Regions from separate parts of the Streptomyces sp. SCSIO 30461 genome, predicted to be linked through region 1. Evidence: predicted binding sites of a transcription regulator. Region 1 holds the regulator's gene; the other holds the start of a gene.
The links. The regulator HspR, encoded in region 1, represses chaperone genes until heat shock. The targets are predictions, from matches to a motif close to TTGAGNNNNNNNNNCTCAA.

Region 1 (8,073 bases):
GCGCAGGCCGCGCCCGGGGTGGTCGGAGAGGGTCATGCGCAGCTGCGGTGCGCGCACCATAGTTGAGTCAGGTCGACTCAGGTCTGTTGACTCTCCAGGGGGAGTGGTGCATCCTTGAGTCAGTTGCACTCAAGTCCTATGGAGGAATCGAAATGGCACGTGCGGTCGGCATCGACCTGGGCACGACTAACTCCGTCGTCAGCGTTCTGGAGGGCGGCGAGCCCACCGTCATCACCAACGCAGAGGGCGCCAGGACCACGCCGTCCGTCGTCGCCTTCGCCAAGAACGGCGAGGTGCTGGTCGGCGAGGTCGCGAAGCGCCAGGCGGTCACCAACGTGGACCGGACCATCAGGTCCGTGAAGCGCCACATGGGCACGGACTGGAAGATCGAGCTCGACGGGAAGAACTTCAACCCGCAGCAGATGTCCGCGTTCATCCTGCAGAAGCTGAAGCGCGACGCCGAGTCCTACCTGGGCGAGAAGGTCACCGACGCGGTGATCACCGTCCCGGCGTACTTCAACGACTCCGAGCGCCAGGCCACCAAGGAGGCCGGTGAGATCGCGGGCCTCAACGTCCTGCGCATCGTCAACGAGCCGACCGCCGCCGCGCTCGCCTACGGCCTCGACAAGGACGACCAGACCATCCTGGTCTTCGACCTCGGTGGCGGTACCTTCGACGTCTCGCTGCTGGAGATCGGCGACGGTGTCGTCGAGGTGAAGGCCACCAACGGTGACAATCACCTCGGTGGTGACGACTGGGACCAGCGCGTCGTCGACTACCTGGTGAAGCAGTTCGCCAACGGCCACGGAGTCGACCTGTCCAAGGACAAGATGGCGCTCCAGCGTCTGCGCGAGGCTGCCGAGAAGGCGAAGATCGAGCTGTCGTCCTCCACCGAGACGACGATCAACCTGCCCTACATCACGGCGTCCGCCGAGGGCCCGCTGCACCTGGACGAGAAGCTCACGCGCGCCCAGTTCCAGCAGCTCACCGCCGACCTCCTGGAGCGCTGCAAGACCCCGTTCCACAACGTGATCAAGGACGCCGGCATCCAGCTCTCCGAGATCGACCACGTGGTCCTCGTCGGTGGCTCCACCCGTATGCCGGCCGTCGCCGAGCTCGTGAAGGAGCTGACCGGCGGCAAGGAGGCCAACAAGGGCGTGAACCCGGACGAGGTCGTCGCCATCGGCGCCACCCTCCAGGCCGGTGTCCTCAAGGGTGAGGTCAAGGACGTCCTGCTCCTCGACGTGACCCCGCTGTCCCTCGGCATCGAGACCAAGGGCGGCATCATGACCAAGCTGATCGAGCGCAACACCACGATCCCGACCAAGCGCTCCGAGATCTTCACCACGGCCGAGGACAACCAGCCGTCCGTGCAGATCCAGGTCTACCAGGGCGAGCGCGAGATCGCGGCGTACAACAAGAAGCTCGGCATGTTCGAGCTCACCGGCCTCCCGCCGGCCCCGCGCAGCGTCCCGCAGATCGAGGTCTCCTTCGACATCGACGCCAACGGCATCATGCACGTGACCGCGAAGGACCTGGGCACGGGCAAGGAGCAGAAGATGACCGTCACCGGCGGCTCCTCGCTCGCCAAGGACGAGGTCGACCGGATGCGCCAGGAGGCCGAGCAGTACGCGGAGGAGGACCACCGCCGCCGCGAGGCCGCCGAGACCCGCAACCAGGCCGAGCAGCTCGTCTACCAGACCGAGAAGTTCCTCAAGGACAACGAGGAGAAGGTCCCGGGCGAGGTCAAGACCGAGGTCGAGACCGCGCTCACCGAGCTCAAGGACAAGCTCAAGGGCGAGGACACCGCGGAGATCCGCACCGCCACCGAGAAGGTCGCGGCCGTCTCCCAGAAGCTGGGCCAGGCCATGTACGCCGACGCGCAGGCGGCGGGCGCTGCAGGTGACGCCGGTGCCGGACAGGCGAAGTCCGACGCCGACGCCGATGACGTGGTCGACGCCGAGATCGTCGACGACGAGAAGGACCGGAAGGGCGGCGCTGCCTGATGTCTGAGGAGACCCCGGGTTTCGAGGAGAAGCCCGACGTCCCCTCCGGCGCCAATCCCGAAGACGCGGCGCAGGCCGCCGCCCCCTCCACCGCGGAGGAGGGGGCGGCCCCGGCCGGGGACGCAGCACAGAACAGCACCGCCCAGGCAGGCCTGACGGCCCAGCTGGACCAGGTCCGCACCGCGCTCAACGAGCGCACCCTGGACCTCCAGCGGCTCCAGGCCGAATACCAGAACTACCGCCGCCGGGTGGAGCGGGACCGGATCACCGTCAAGGAGATCGCCGTCGCGCAGCTGCTCACCGAGCTGCTGCCGGTGCTCGACGACATCGGCCGCGCCCGTGAGCACAGCGAGCTGGTCGGCGGCTTCAAGTCGGTGGCCGAGTCCCTGGAGACGGTCGCCGCCAAGATGGGGCTCCAGCAGTTCGGCAAGGAGGGCGAGCCCTTCGACCCGACGGTCCACGAGGCGCTGATGCACTCGTACGCACCGGACGTCACCGAGACGACCTGTGTGGCGATCCTGCAGCCGGGTTACCGGATCGGGGAGCGGACCATCCGTCCGGCCCGGGTCGCGGTGGCCGAGCCCCAGCCGGGTGCGGCGCCGGCGGCGGGAGCGAAGGAAGAGCAGTCGGCCGACGAGGAGAGCGGTGGCCCGGACGAGGGCTGACGTGGTCGATGACGCACGAGGACGGGTCCGGAAGGAGGGACGTCGATGAGCACGAAGGACTTCGTGGAGAAGGACTACTACAAGGTTCTCGGCGTCCCCAAGGACGCCACCGATGCCGAGATCAAGAAGGCGTACCGGAAGCTCGCCCGCGAGTTCCACCCGGACGCCAACAAGGGCGACGCCAAGGCGGAGGAGCGCTTCAAGGAGATCTCCGAGGCCAATGACGTGCTCGGCGACGCCAAGCGGCGCAAGGAGTACGACGAGGCCCGCGCCCTCTTCGGCAACGGTGGCTTCCGGGCCGGCGGCCCTGGCGCCGGCGGCACCTTCAACTTCGACCTGAGCGACCTCTTCGGGGGTGCCCAGGGCGGGGGCGGCGGTGCCGCGGGCGGCTTCGGCGGCGGAGGCGGCGGCGGGCTCGGCGATGTCTTCGGCGGTCTCTTCAACCGCGGCGCGGGCGCGGGCACGCGTACCCAGCCGCGCCGCGGCCAGGACATCGAGTCCGAGGTGACGCTCAGCTTCACCGAGGCCGTGGACGGGGCCACGGTCCCGCTGCGGATGTCCAGCCAGCAGCCCTGCAAGGCGTGCTCGGGCACCGGCGACAAGAACGGCACCCCCAGGGTGTGCCCGACCTGCGTCGGCACCGGGCAGGTCTCGCGCGGCGGCAGCGGCTCGTTCTCGCTGACCGACCCCTGTGTGGACTGCAAGGGCCGCGGCCTGATCGCCGAGAACCCGTGCGAGATCTGCCACGGCAGTGGTCGCGCCAAGTCCTCGCGCACCATGCAGGTCCGCATCCCGGCGGGGGTGTCAGACGGGCAGCGCATCCGGCTGCGCGGCAAGGGCACCCCGGGCGAGCGCGGCGGGCCGGCCGGCGACCTGTACGTCGTCGTCCATGTCGACGCTCACCCGGTGTTCGGCCGCAAGGGCGACAACCTCACCGTCACCGTGCCGGTCAGTTTCCCGGAAGCGGCCATCGGCGGAGAGGTGAAGGTCCCGACGCTCGGAGGCCCCCCGGTCACGCTGAAACTGCCCGCCGGTACGCCCAACGGACGTACGATGCGGGCCCGCGGCAAGGGCGCCGTACGCAAGGACGGCACCCGCGGCGATCTGCTGGTCACCGTGGAGGTCGCGGTGCCGACGGAGCTCGGTGACGAGGCACGGGAGGCCCTGGAGGCCTACCGGAAGGCGACTGCGGACGAGGACCCGCGGGCAGAACTGTTCCAGGCTGCGAAGGGAGCGTGACCTCATGGAGAGGGACGGCCGACGCCGTAATCCGTACCAGCTGACGGACGAGACACCGGTGTACGTCATCTCGGTGGCGGCCCAGCTCTCCGGTCTGCACCCGCAGACCCTGCGACAGTACGACCGGCTCGGCCTGGTCTCCCCGGACCGCACGGCGGGCCGGGGCAGGCGCTACTCGGCACGTGACATCGAACTGCTCCGCCAGGTGCAGGCGCTGTCCCAGGACGAGGGCATCAACCTCGCCGGGATCAAGCGCATCATCGAGCTGGAGCACCAGGTCGCGGCGCTCCAGGCGAGGGTCGCCGAGCTGGCGGCGGCGGTCGACGGCGCGGCGGCGGCTATGCGGCAGCGTGAGGCGCAGGTGCACGCGTCCTACCGGCGCGACCTGGTGCCGTACCAGGACGTGCAGCAGACGAGCGCGTTGGTGGTGTGGCGGCCGAAGCAGCCGAAGCGGGACACCTGAGCCCCGGGTCTGAGGGCAGAGCCTACGAGGGCGGAGTCCCCGGGGACAGGGGACATGCGAAGGGGCCGGGAGGGCCGCAAGGTCCTCCCGGCCCCTTCGCGCTGTCGTGCCGTCAGGGCGCGGCATGCTCGATCGTGAGGCGTCGGTCGCTGCCGACGCCGTCGTGCGCCGCCTCGGGTACGGACTTGCCGCCTCGTGCGGACTCGGTGCCGTCGGCCGGCACCTGGAAGCCCGCCGCGCGATGACCGCACACCGGTGTGATCGCTGTCAGGCGTGGTCGACTTGCTGTTCGGCGGGCTCCACGGATTCGGTCTGCTCCAGGATCCCCGAGCGGGCGATGAGGAAGCCGAGTTGCGCGCGCGAACCACTGCCGAGTGTGGACGCCAGCTTCGCGATATGGGCGCGGCAGGTGCGGACGTTCATCCCGAGGCGACGGGCGATGGCCTCGTCGACATGCCCCTCGACGAGGAGCTTGGCTATGGAGTGCTGCACACCGCTGATGCCGTCCAGCTTCCGGACGTACGAGGCGACCTGGTCGTTCCAGGGGGTGCCGTGCAGCCAGAACTGCTCGAAGACACCGACGAGATACTGCACCAGGCCCTCGTGGCGCAGTTCCAGGGCGACCCGGCGGTCGCTGCGTGCCGGAATGAACGCGACTTTCCGGTCCACGATGATGAGCCGGTCGATGATCTCCTCAAGGGTGCGGACCTCGGCGCCGTACGGGGCGACCAGCTCGACATAGGCCATCGTGGAGGGGTTGTGGCGCGATGTGTGCTGGTAGAGCGTACGCATCCGGACGCCTCTGTCGATGATCGTCTCGACTCGCCGCAGCCCCTCCCGGAGCGTCGCGGGAGGCCGGCCACTGCCGGGTTGTACGGTCAGCAGTTCATCGGTGCATTCGTCGATGGCGCGGTCAAGCGCGGTATTGATCACACTCAGGCCGTCGAGCACCGTGATGGCGTGTGTGGTCGACGCGTCGTTCGGGCTCAGTGTCATGAATGGCTCGAAGGCGTCCGTCAGTGACATCGTGAGGCGTCTTCGCTCTTGGATCTCCCGCTCGATGGGGTGTATGAGCTGGTGCAGAGCGACGGACGGCGGAATCGGACGGAGCCATTTCGCGTCGTCCGGGTCCGGGCGCAGCATGGCGAGTTCGATGAGACAGGGCGTGTCGATCACTTCGGAGCGGGCTATGCGGCCGTTGCGCAGAGCGGACGCATAGAGACTTCTCCCCGCCTCACACAGCTCGTTGTGACTGTGCCCGTCTCCCGATTCGCCCCTTTTCGCATCCATGTGCACCCCCCTCAGGGTCCTGAATTACAGGAACATGATGCCTGCACTCGCTGGTGGAAGGGTTCGGACTGAGCCATCGTCGTAGTCGCGGGGGAGGAGGTAATGATTGAAAGAGGTGGAGATCGGCGATGACCAGGATGGTTCGTGCACTTTGCGCTATAGCCGTTGCGGCCGCACTCGGTGGTCTCGCGGCCAGCGGCGAGCCCACGTGGGATACCGCGCCGGTGTCCGTCGTCGCGGTCAAGGGTGAGCCCACCTGGGATACCGCGCCCGTGTCGGTCAAGGGTGAGCCCACCTGGGACGCCGCGCCCGTGTCGGTCAAGGGTGAGCCCACCTGGGATACCGCGCCCGTGTCGGTCAAGGGTGAGCCCACCTGGGATACCGCGCCCGTGTCGGCAGAGGGTGAGCCGACCTGGGACAGCGCCCCGGCAGGCGTCGACGCATGAGTATTTCTCCGGACGATCGCGTCTTCCGCCGTGAGATGGCGACCGCGTACCGATCAGGCTGGCACTTCATCGATCTGGTCACGGCAGTACCAGGCCGTGGTGACTCGTTGAAGGTCACGCTCTTCGGAGAGCCGATCGTGGTTGCCCGCGGCGACGACGAGGATGTCCGAGCCTACCGTTGCCTGCGGCGGCCCCGAGGGGCTCCGCAACCCGTTCGCTGTGCCATCCGGTACGGCATGATTTTCGTCAATCTCGATCAGCGCGACCACCAGCTGGTCGGATCGCAGACCACCGCCACCCCCCGCAGTGCCTGAGCGGTTCCCCCGTCGTTCAAAGATCGCTCAGGTGCTCCCCCACACAGCGGCGCCATCGTGGACCTGAAACACGATGGCGCCGCTGTGCTTTTCGCGTTTCCCGCACTCTCCGAGCCGCATCCTGTCATCCTTGAGTGGAATCGACTCAACTTTGTGTACCCTGGACAAGTCATAGGTATCAGGGTCGCCAAAGGAGGAGAAACCGCACGTGGACGCCGAGCTGACCAACAGGAGCCGGGACGCGCTCAATGCCGCTTCCAGCCGAGCCGTGTCCGAGGGCCACCCCGATCTGACCCCTGCGCATCTCCTGCTCGCACTCCTCGCGGGTCAGGACAACGAGAACATCACCGATCTGCTCGCCGCCGTGGACGCGGACCAGGCAGCCGTACGGGCCGGGGCCGAGCGGGTGCTCGCCGATCTGCCCAGCGTCACCGGGTCCACCGTCGCACCGCCGCAGCCCAACCGCGAGCTGCTCGCGGTCATCGCCGACGCGGACCGCCGCGCCAAGGAACTCGGCGACGAGTACCTGTCGACCGAGCACCTGCTGATCGGCATCGCCGACAAGGGCGGCCGCAGCGCCGAGGTGCTGAACGGGCAGGGCGCCACGGCGAAGAAGCTGCTGGCCGCCTTCCAGGAGTCCCGGGGTTCGCGGCGCGTGACCACCGCCGACCCGGAGGGCCAGTACAAGGCGCTGGAGAAGTTCGGTACGGACTTCACGGCCGCGGCCCGCGAGGGCAAGCTCGACCCGGTCATCGGGCGTGACCATGAGATCCGCCGGGTCGTGCAGGTGCTGTCCCGCCGCACCAAGAACAACCCCGTGCTGATCGGTGAGCCCGGCGTCGGCAAGACCGCCGTGGTGGAGGGCCTGGCCCAGCGCATCGTCAAGGGCGACGTGCCCGAGTCGCTGCGCGACAAGCGGCTGGTCTCCCTGGACCTGGGCGCGATGGTCGCGGGTGCGAAGTACCGAGGCGAGTTCGAGGAGCGGCTGAAGACCGTGCTCTCCGAGATCAAGGAGAGCGACGGCCAGATCATCACCTTCATCGATGAGCTGCACACCGTCGTCGGCGCGGGCGCAGGCGGCGACTCCGCGATGGACGCGGGCAACATGCTGAAGCCCATGCTGGCGCGTGGCGAGCTGCGCATGGTCGGCGCCACCACGCTGGACGAGTACCGCGAGCGGATCGAGAAGGACCCGGCACTGGAGCGGCGCTTCCAGCAGGTGCTGGTCGCCGAGCCGACCGTCGAGGACACCATCGCGATCCTGCGCGGGCTCAAGGGCCGCTACGAGGCCCACCACAAGGTGCAGATCGCGGACAGTGCCCTCGTCGCCGCCGCGACCCTCTCCGACCGCTACATCACGTCCCGCTTCCTGCCCGACAAGGCCATCGACCTGGTGGACGAGTCGGCGTCCCGGCTGCGGATGGAGATCGACTCGTCCCCGGTCGAGATCGACGAGCTCCAGCGCTCCGTCGACCGGCTGCGGATGGAGGAGCTGGCGCTCAAGAACGAGACCGACGAGGCGAGCAAGCAACGTCTGGAGAAGCTGCGCCGCGACCTTGCCGACCGCGAGGAGGAGCTGCGCGGTCTCACCGCACGCTGGGAGAAGGAGAAGGAGTCCCTCAACCGGGTCGGTGAATTGAAGGAGCGGCT
Region 2 (8,073 bases), 6.3 Mb from region 1:
GCGCCCGGCCCAGACCGAGTACGGCTCGGAGCCGTCGTCGTTGGACTGGGAGACGGCGTACCAGCCGCCGCCCGCCTGGACGCCGGTGCCGCTGATGTTGAGCTTGCCGAGCAGCCGGTCGGAGTCGACGCCCATGGCGTCCTCCCAGCCGGGCACGATGCCGTGGGCGCTGAACGACTTCTTGACGACGTTCAGCTGCTTCGCCGTGACCTTGAGGTCCTTGGCCGCGGCGAGCACCGCGTTGCGGCCCTCGGTGAAGCCGTCGAGCGGGGTCATGTACTCGGACAGCGCCTTGTAGGCGATCCTGTCCGCGAGCTCGCCGCCGAGGTCCTGCCGGATGTCCCACAACGCACCGGAGAAGATGGTGGAGTTGAGGTGGACTCCGCCGTTGTCGGTGCCGAAGGTCACGCCGAGGAAGTTCTTGGACGTGGTGGCGCCGTCGTTGAGGTCGCGGAACGCGCAGTCGCCCGCCGCCTTGGTGCGGCACAGGTCCTCGCCGATCAGCCCGGCGTCGGGGTCGTCCATCGACTGCCCGGAGGCGGTGACGTCGATCGCGTTGCCGAAGTAGTCGGCGATGGCTTCGTTGAGGGCACCGGACTGGCCCGCGTAGACGAGGTTGGCGGTGTTCTCCACCACGCCATGGGTCATCTCGTGGCCGACGACGTCGAGATCTGCCGACAGCGGCCGGAACTCCTCGTCTCCAGAGCCGTACACCATCTTCTGGCCGTCCCAGAAGGCGTTGACGTACGAGCCGCCGAACAGGGTCACACCGACGAGGGAGTTGACGGTGGAGCCGCGTCCGTCCAGGCCGTTGCGGCCGTGGTTCTTCTTGTAGTAGTCGTACACCTGGCCTGCGGCCCAGTGCGCGTCGACGGCGCCCGCGTCCGTCGCCGCCGTACCGAAATCGGCGGCCGGGGAGCCGAACACCTTGATGCCCTCGGGCCAGACTCCGGCGACGTCGTTGACATCGCGGTCCGACGCGTCCCAGGTGCTGAGGGTGTTCTTGGTGCTGTCGGCCATTCGCGCGAAGTCGGTCATGACGTACTCGCCGCGGGCGGTGTCCTGGTAGAGCTCCAGGGGCACCTTGGCGCCGTTCAGACGGACCCCGCTGCCGGTGGCGCCGGGATGGGCGGCGGGCTCGTCCGCCGCCGCGCCCGTCCTGCCGGCCGCGCGTGCCTTGGCATCGACCACCGCCTCGGCGGGAGCGGTCAGTGTCCTGATCCCGCTGAACTGCAGCACCGGATAGCCGGACCCGGCGTCCACGTACACCTGCTGGAGCACAGGCTCGCCGGTGGCAGGGTTCGTACCGCGCACCGTCACGTGGTAGGCGAGCACGCCCTCTCCGCGCGGGATGACGACGAGTCCGCCGACGGAGCCGCTGAGCGCCTGCGCCTTCTCGGACTTCTCGCCCTCCTTGCGGATGGCGTCGGCCTTGGTCAGCTTTCCGCCGAGTTGGCGCGCGGTGGCGCCGATGGCGCGCTTCAGCGCCAGGTCCTTGGCCACGGTGGGCTCGGTTTCGGCCCTCAGCCCGGTGAAGTACTTGCCGGAGGTGCCGGTGACGACGCGCCTGCCGTCCGCGCGCTCCATCCGCACGACGTACTGGCCGCCGAGCACCGGCACCCCGTGGTGCTTCTGCTGGAGCCGTACGATCTCGTCGTCGCCGCGCCTGACCGTCGCCAGCGGGGCGAGGTCGCGCTGGGGCTCGGCGATGCGGTAGCGGCTCTCCTTGGCGGTGAGGTGGCCGATGGCCGCGGCGGCGGGTGTCGCCTTGGCGTCCACGGCCTCCCGCAGCCCGTCGACGAGGGCGGGGGTCGCCGTGTCCTCGCCGGGGATGACATCGGCGTGCGGCGCCTGGGGCGCCGCAGCGGTCACTGCCTGGGCCGGCACCGCGGTGACGAGGAGCCCCGCCGCGGCCAGGAGCGCGGCGATACCCGCTCCCCTCGGTATCCCGGTTCCGGGTCTCCCGTGGTTGCTGCTGAACGTGCGCACAGTACGTACCCCTCCAGTGGCTTGGTCAGAGCCGGTTCAGGTGGTCATGGCCATGCAACAGCTGGGGCGCGGACGCGACAATGAGCCAAGTGCGTTCACAAGTGGGCATGCACACTTGTGTGTCCTGTGAATTCGCTGTGAGAATCCGGCGCATGATCGAGGCGGAATGGCGCACCCTCGGCCTGGAAGCGGCCGAGGAACGCGCATACGAGGCCCTGCTCACCGAACGCGCCACGGAAAAGGAGGAGTTGGCGCAGCGGCTGGAACTGCCCCAGGACCAACTGCAATCGGCACTCGACCGGCTGGTGGAGCACGGACTCGCCCTGCCGCCGCCGTCCTGCGGCGCGCTGCCCCGCCCGGCGGCCCCGGCCTCCGCGATCCGCACGCTCATCCACCGGCGGCAGGCCGAGCTCCACCTGAAATCGGCCGAGCTGGAACGCCTGCGGATGTCCGCGGACCAACTCGCCGACGCGCTCCTGCCGGGCAGCGGCATCGAAGTGATCGCCGGACGCCGGGAGATCGCGGAGCGGGCCGGGGTGCTGCTCGCGTCGGCCGAGCACGAAGTGGTCATCCTGGACCACCCGCTGTCCGGTCTGGACATCGACGCACTGCTGGAGCGTGGGGTGACCGTGCGGGCGGTGCTCGACCGGGAGCGGCTCCCGGGACCTGAGCGGACGCGTGTGCTGACAGCACTGGTGGAACGGGGCCTCAAGGCCCGGGTGGCACCCGCCGTACCCACCGGGCTCATCGCCGTCGACCGGCGCACCACGCTCCTGCCACCGCACGAGTCGGCGGGGTCGACCGCATCGGCGCTGGTGATCGATGACGCACTGCTGCGCAACGCACTGGTGCCGCTGTTCGAAACCGTATGGGAACGCGCCACTCCACTCGGCGGTGGCACACCCGACGGTCCACTGCCCGCGCCGCAGCGGGAACTGCTGTCCCTGCTCGCCGCCGGCCTCAAGGACGAGGCGATCGCCCGCAGGCTGGGGGTCCATGTGCACACGGCACGGCGGCGGATCAGCAGGCTGCTGGAGTCGCTGGGCGCCGAGACGCGCTTCCAGGCGGGCGCGCAGGCGACGTTACGCGGCTGGCTGGCCACCGAGTGACGTCTTCGCGCCCCTTCCCTAAGGGCTGTCCCGTAATCCGCGGTGGATCAGAGCGCGGCGTCAGGTGCGGTGCAACGCAAGGCGGAGGGTCGCCCGCATACTGGGTGTATTCGGGCGATTCGACAACGCAGCGGGGTGCCGTAGCTGTCGTCGCGCGCCCGCCGGGGATTACGGGACAGCCCTTAAGCCGTCCGGGCGGGGCACGGCTCCGTACGGCACTGTCGAGCGGCGACAGCCCCTGGGCTGCTACCCCGGGCTGTCACGGAGCAGGAACACCCTCGCCGTCGGTGACATGGACGCCGGGACCGTCCGGCGACCGTGAAGGTATCGGTCACCGACACCGAACCACCACAGATGCCGGCGGCATGGACCCGCTTGCCTTCCGGCGGACTCCCGTGAAGTCGGATCGCACACCGCTCCTGACCGGCCCGGTCGACCGGCACCCATGGATCGAGGCGATCAAGACATCAGGTGAGGTTCCGGCTGTCGGGCAACACACGCACCGCGCTCACCCGGCCGAAGCGGAGGCAGGGGGCCGGGCTCCACGGCGAGCGGAAGACGGGAGGGTGGCGAGGGGTCGGGCCTCGGCGGATCTCACCGACTGTCGGGCAACACACGCACCGCGCTCACCCGGCCGAAGCGGAGGCAGGGGGCCGGGCTCCACGGCGAGCGGAAGACGGGAGGGTGGCGAGGGGTCGGGCCTCGGCGGATCTCACCGAGGCCCGACCCCTCGCCGGGTGCGGCCCTGAACCGGCCCTGGGTCACGCCACCGCCGGAACCGGCACCTGTGCCGGAGCGAGAGCCAGTTCCAGGACCTCCCGCACATCCGTCACCGGGTGGACCTCCAATTTCTCCAGGACCTCGGCCGGGACGTCGTCCAGGTCGGCCTCGTTCCGCTTCGGGATGACCACCGTGGTGATGCCCGCCCGGTGCGCGGCGAGCAGTTTCTGCTTCACCCCGCCGATCGGCAGCACACGCCCCGTCAGCGACACCTCACCCGTCATCGCCACACCGGCGCGGACCAGCCGCCCGGACAGCAGGGACGCGAGCGCCGTGGTCATCGTGATGCCCGCGCTCGGGCCGTCCTTCGGGACCGCGCCCGCCGGGAAGTGGATGTGTGCGCCCCGGTCCTTGAGGTCGGCCACCGGCAGCTCCAACTCCGCGCCGTGGGAACGCAGGAAGCTCAGCGCGATCTGCGCCGACTCCTTCATCACATCGCCGAGTTGACCGGTCAGGGTCAGACCGGCCGCGCCGGTCTCCGGGTCCGCCAGCGACGCCTCCACGTAGAGGACATCGCCACCCGCCCCGGTGACGGCGAGACCGGTGGCCACACCAGGCACAGCCGTGCGGCGCTCGGCCGGATCCTGGGCGGACTCGGGGACGTGGTGCGGACGGCCGATCAGCCCGCGCAGGTCCTCGTCCCTGACAGTGAACGGCAGCTCCCGGTCGCCCAGTTCGTGCTGGGCTGCGACCTTGCGCAGCAGCCTGGCGATCGAGCGCTCCAGGTTCCGTACACCCGCCTCACGGGTGTACTCCCCCGCCAGGCTGCGCAGTGCGGACTCGTCCAGGCCGACCTCGCCGTCGGCCAGGCCGGCCCGCTCAAGCTGGCGCGGGAGCAGATGGTTCCGGGCGATGACGACCTTCTCGTCCTCGGTGTAGCCGTCGAGCCTGACCAGCTCCATACGGTCGAGCAGGGCCTCAGGAATGGCCTCCAGTACGTTCGCGGTGGCCAGGAAGACCACATCGCTCAGGTCGAGCTCGACCTCCAGGTAGTGGTCGCGGAAGGTGTGGTTCTGCGCCGGGTCGAGCACTTCGAGCAGCGCGGCGGCCGGGTCTCCCCGGAAGTCGGATCCGACCTTGTCGATCTCGTCCAGCAGCACCACCGGGTTCATGGACCCGGCCTCCTTGATGGCCCGGACGATACGGCCCGGCAGCGCGCCGACGTAGGTACGCCGGTGGCCCCGGATCTCCGCCTCGTCCCGTACGCCGCCGAGGGCGACCCGGACGAACTTCCGCCCCATGGCGTGCGCCACCGACTCACCGAGTGAGGTCTTCCCGACCCCGGGCGGCCCCACCAGGGCGAGCACCGCTCCGCCGCGCCGCCCGCCGACCACACCGAGTCCGCGGTCGGCACGCCGCTTGCGGACGGCCAGGTATTCGGTGATCCGTTCCTTCACGTCGTCCAGTCCGGCGTGCTCGGCGTCGAGCACGTCCCTGGCGCCCCGGATGTCGTAGGCGTCCTCGGTATGCTCATGCCAGGGGAGTTCCAGCACGGTGTCGATCCAGGTACGGATCCAAGGGCCCTCGGGACTCTGCTCGCTGGCCCGTTCCAGCTTCTCGACTTCCTTGAGCGCGGCCTCGCGGACCTTCCCCGGGAGGTCAGCCGCCTCGACCCGGGCACGGTAGTCGTCGGGCTCGTCGCCCTCGGACTCGCCGTTCAACTCGCGCAGTTCCTTGCGGACCGCTTCGAGCTGACGCCGGAGCAGGAACTCGCGCTGCTGCTTGTCCACGCCCTCCTGGACGTCCTTGGCGATGGACTCGGCGACATCCTGCTCTGCGAGGTGCTCGCGCAACTGCTCGGTGGCCAGCCTGAGCCGGGCGACCGGGTCGCCGGTCTCCAGCAGCTCCAGCTTCTGGGCGGTGCTGAGGAACGGCGAGTATCCGGAGTTGTCGGCGAGCGCGGACACGTCCTCGATCTGCTGGACGCGGTCCACCACCTGCCAGGCGCCACGCTTCTTCAGCCAACTGGTGGCGAGCGCCTTGTACTCCTTGACCAGGTCGGCCACCGAGCCGGGGACGGGGTCGGGGACGCTCTCCGCCATGACGGTGCCCTCGACCCAGAGGGCGGCGCCGGGGCCCGTGGTCCCCGCGCCGATGCGCACCCGGCTGCGGCCCCGGATCAGGGCACCCGGGTCGCCGTCGGAAAGCCGGCCGACCTGCTCGACGGTGCCGAGTACGCCGGTGGCGGTGTAGGCGCCGTCGATGCGCGGCACGAGCAGAACCCGCGGCTTACCGGGTTCGGTGCCGGCCGCTGCCTGGGCGGCTTCCACCGCGGCCCGTACATCGGTGTCGGACAGGTCGAGCGGCACCACCATCCCGGGCAGCACGACCTCGTCGTCGAGCGGCAGCACAGGCAGGGCAAGAGCGGTGTCGTACGCCGAGGACTCAGCAGCCATGATCTCCCCTTCTGCATTCAAGTTGAGCTGTACCGACTCAATGCAGAGGACGGCCGGGATGTTCCCGACCCGCTGTTCGCCAGGAGCGATCAGAGGCGCGGACCGCTCGGCCGGGACAGCTCGGCCGGGATCCGGCGACAGGAACGGACGGGGCGGGCGGGTCGGGCCAGGGCGGCCGGAACAGGTGGTGCCGGAACGGGTGGTGCGGGAACGGCAACCGCCGGAGAGCAGACCTGGATGCGCGCCTACGGGGCACGGGAAAGGCCGTGGACACCTCCGGTATCCGCGAAAGGGTTTGTCCTGCCGGGTCCGCCACGGACAGGATGTTCTTGATCCGCGCCGTCCCACCAGCCGCCGGAGGTTCCCGACATGCCGTCCCTCACCCAGACCCCGCCCGCCGAACCCCACCGGCCGGTCACGCTCGACCGGCGCGAAGGACCCCACGGGGAGGTCGTCCTGCGGCTGCGGCAGGAGGCGCACGGGGACCGCACGGTCTACGAGATCATCGCCAACGGCTGCTTCCTGATGGACACATCCGACGGCCGCTCCGAGCGACTGCTGATCGACGCAGCACGCGAAGCCCTGGGCACGGGCGAGCCGATGGAGGACCGCACGGCGCCCCGGCTGCTCATCGGCGGCCTCGGAGTCGGCTTCTCCCTCGCCCACGCCGCCGCCGACCCGTTCTGGTCGCGGGTCGCCGTGGTGGAGCGGGAGCAGGCGATCATCGACTGGCACCGCACCGGACCGCTGTCCGTGCTCTCCGCCGACGCACTGGCCGACCCGCGTACCGAGATCATCACGGGGGACCTCGTCGACTACGTCCATAACGCTTCGGACACATACGACGCGCTCTGCCTGGACATCGACAACGGTCCCGACTGGACCGTCACCGAGGACAACGCGAGCCTCTACTCACCGGCCGGGCTGGCGGCCTGCGCAAGGAGGTTGACGCCGGACGGAGTGCTCGCCGTATGGTCTGCGAGGCCGTCCGCCGACTTCGAGGTGTCATTGCGCAATGCCGGATTCACCAGGGTAAGGACCGAAGAGATCCGGGTTGCCCGAGGCGTACCTGACGTGGTCCATCTCGGCGTTCGCCCTGCGTAGCCGCGAGTCGATCGATGCCTTTACGCTGCTGACCTAGCTGACACACCGATGTACACGATGCACACACATATCTACACGCAGACCGATCAACACCAGCTCGCGGTGCGCGACAAGGGCGGGGCGATGGAGCAGACACACACCAGCAACAACGGCGCGGCGGCGCACTCGACGGCCAGTGCCCAGCGCCGGGTGCTGGTGGTCGAGGACGACACCACCATCGTCGAGGCCATCGGGGCGCGGCTGCGCGCCGAGGGCTTCCTGGTGCAGACGGCATCGGACGGGCCCGCCGCCGTGGAGGCGGCCGAGGCCTGGCAGCCGGATCTGATGATCCTCGACGTGATGCTGCCCGGTTTCGACGGTCTCGAGGTGTGCCGCCGGGTGCAGGCCCAGCGGCCGGTGCCGGTGCTGATGCTCACGGCGCGGGACGACGAGACCGACATGCTGGTCGGTCTGGGCGTCGGCGCCGACGACTACATGACCAAGCCGTTCTCGATGCGCGAGCTTGCCGCCCGGGTGCACGTGCTGCTGCGCCGGGTGGAGCGGGCCGCGCTCGCCGCGGTGACGCCGCGCAGCGGGATACTGAGGCTCGGCGAGCTCGAGGTCGACCACGCGCAGCGCCGAGTGCGGGTCAAGGGCGAGGACGTCCACCTCACGCCGACCGAGTTCGATCTGCTGGTCTGCCTGGCGAGCACCCC

Region 2: lon (endopeptidase La) is a predicted target of HspR. The motif match lies at 6,297-6,315, and genes of this name have one in related genera.

Annotation. Positions count from the first base shown of each region.
Region 1 is NZ_CP146101.1:7,903,385-7,911,457, reverse strand. It holds gene dnaK (molecular chaperone DnaK) at 153-2,006, shown strand; gene grpE (nucleotide exchange factor GrpE) at 2,006-2,671, shown strand; gene dnaJ (molecular chaperone DnaJ) at 2,717-3,910, shown strand; gene V1460_RS35470 (heat shock protein transcriptional repressor HspR) at 3,915-4,373, shown strand; gene V1460_RS35465 (hypothetical protein) at 4,486-4,626, opposite strand; gene V1460_RS35460 (helix-turn-helix transcriptional regulator) at 4,641-5,663, opposite strand; gene V1460_RS35455 (hypothetical protein) at 5,792-6,109, shown strand; gene V1460_RS35450 ((2Fe-2S)-binding protein) at 6,106-6,423, shown strand; gene clpB (ATP-dependent chaperone ClpB) at 6,632-8,073, shown strand, end outside.
Region 2 is NZ_CP146101.1:1,647,111-1,655,183, reverse strand. It holds gene V1460_RS07595 (M4 family metallopeptidase) at 1-1,989, opposite strand, end outside; gene V1460_RS07590 (helix-turn-helix domain-containing protein) at 2,142-3,098, shown strand; gene lon (endopeptidase La) at 3,860-6,274, opposite strand; gene V1460_RS07580 (spermidine synthase) at 6,644-7,378, shown strand; gene V1460_RS07575 (response regulator transcription factor) at 7,502-8,073, shown strand, end outside.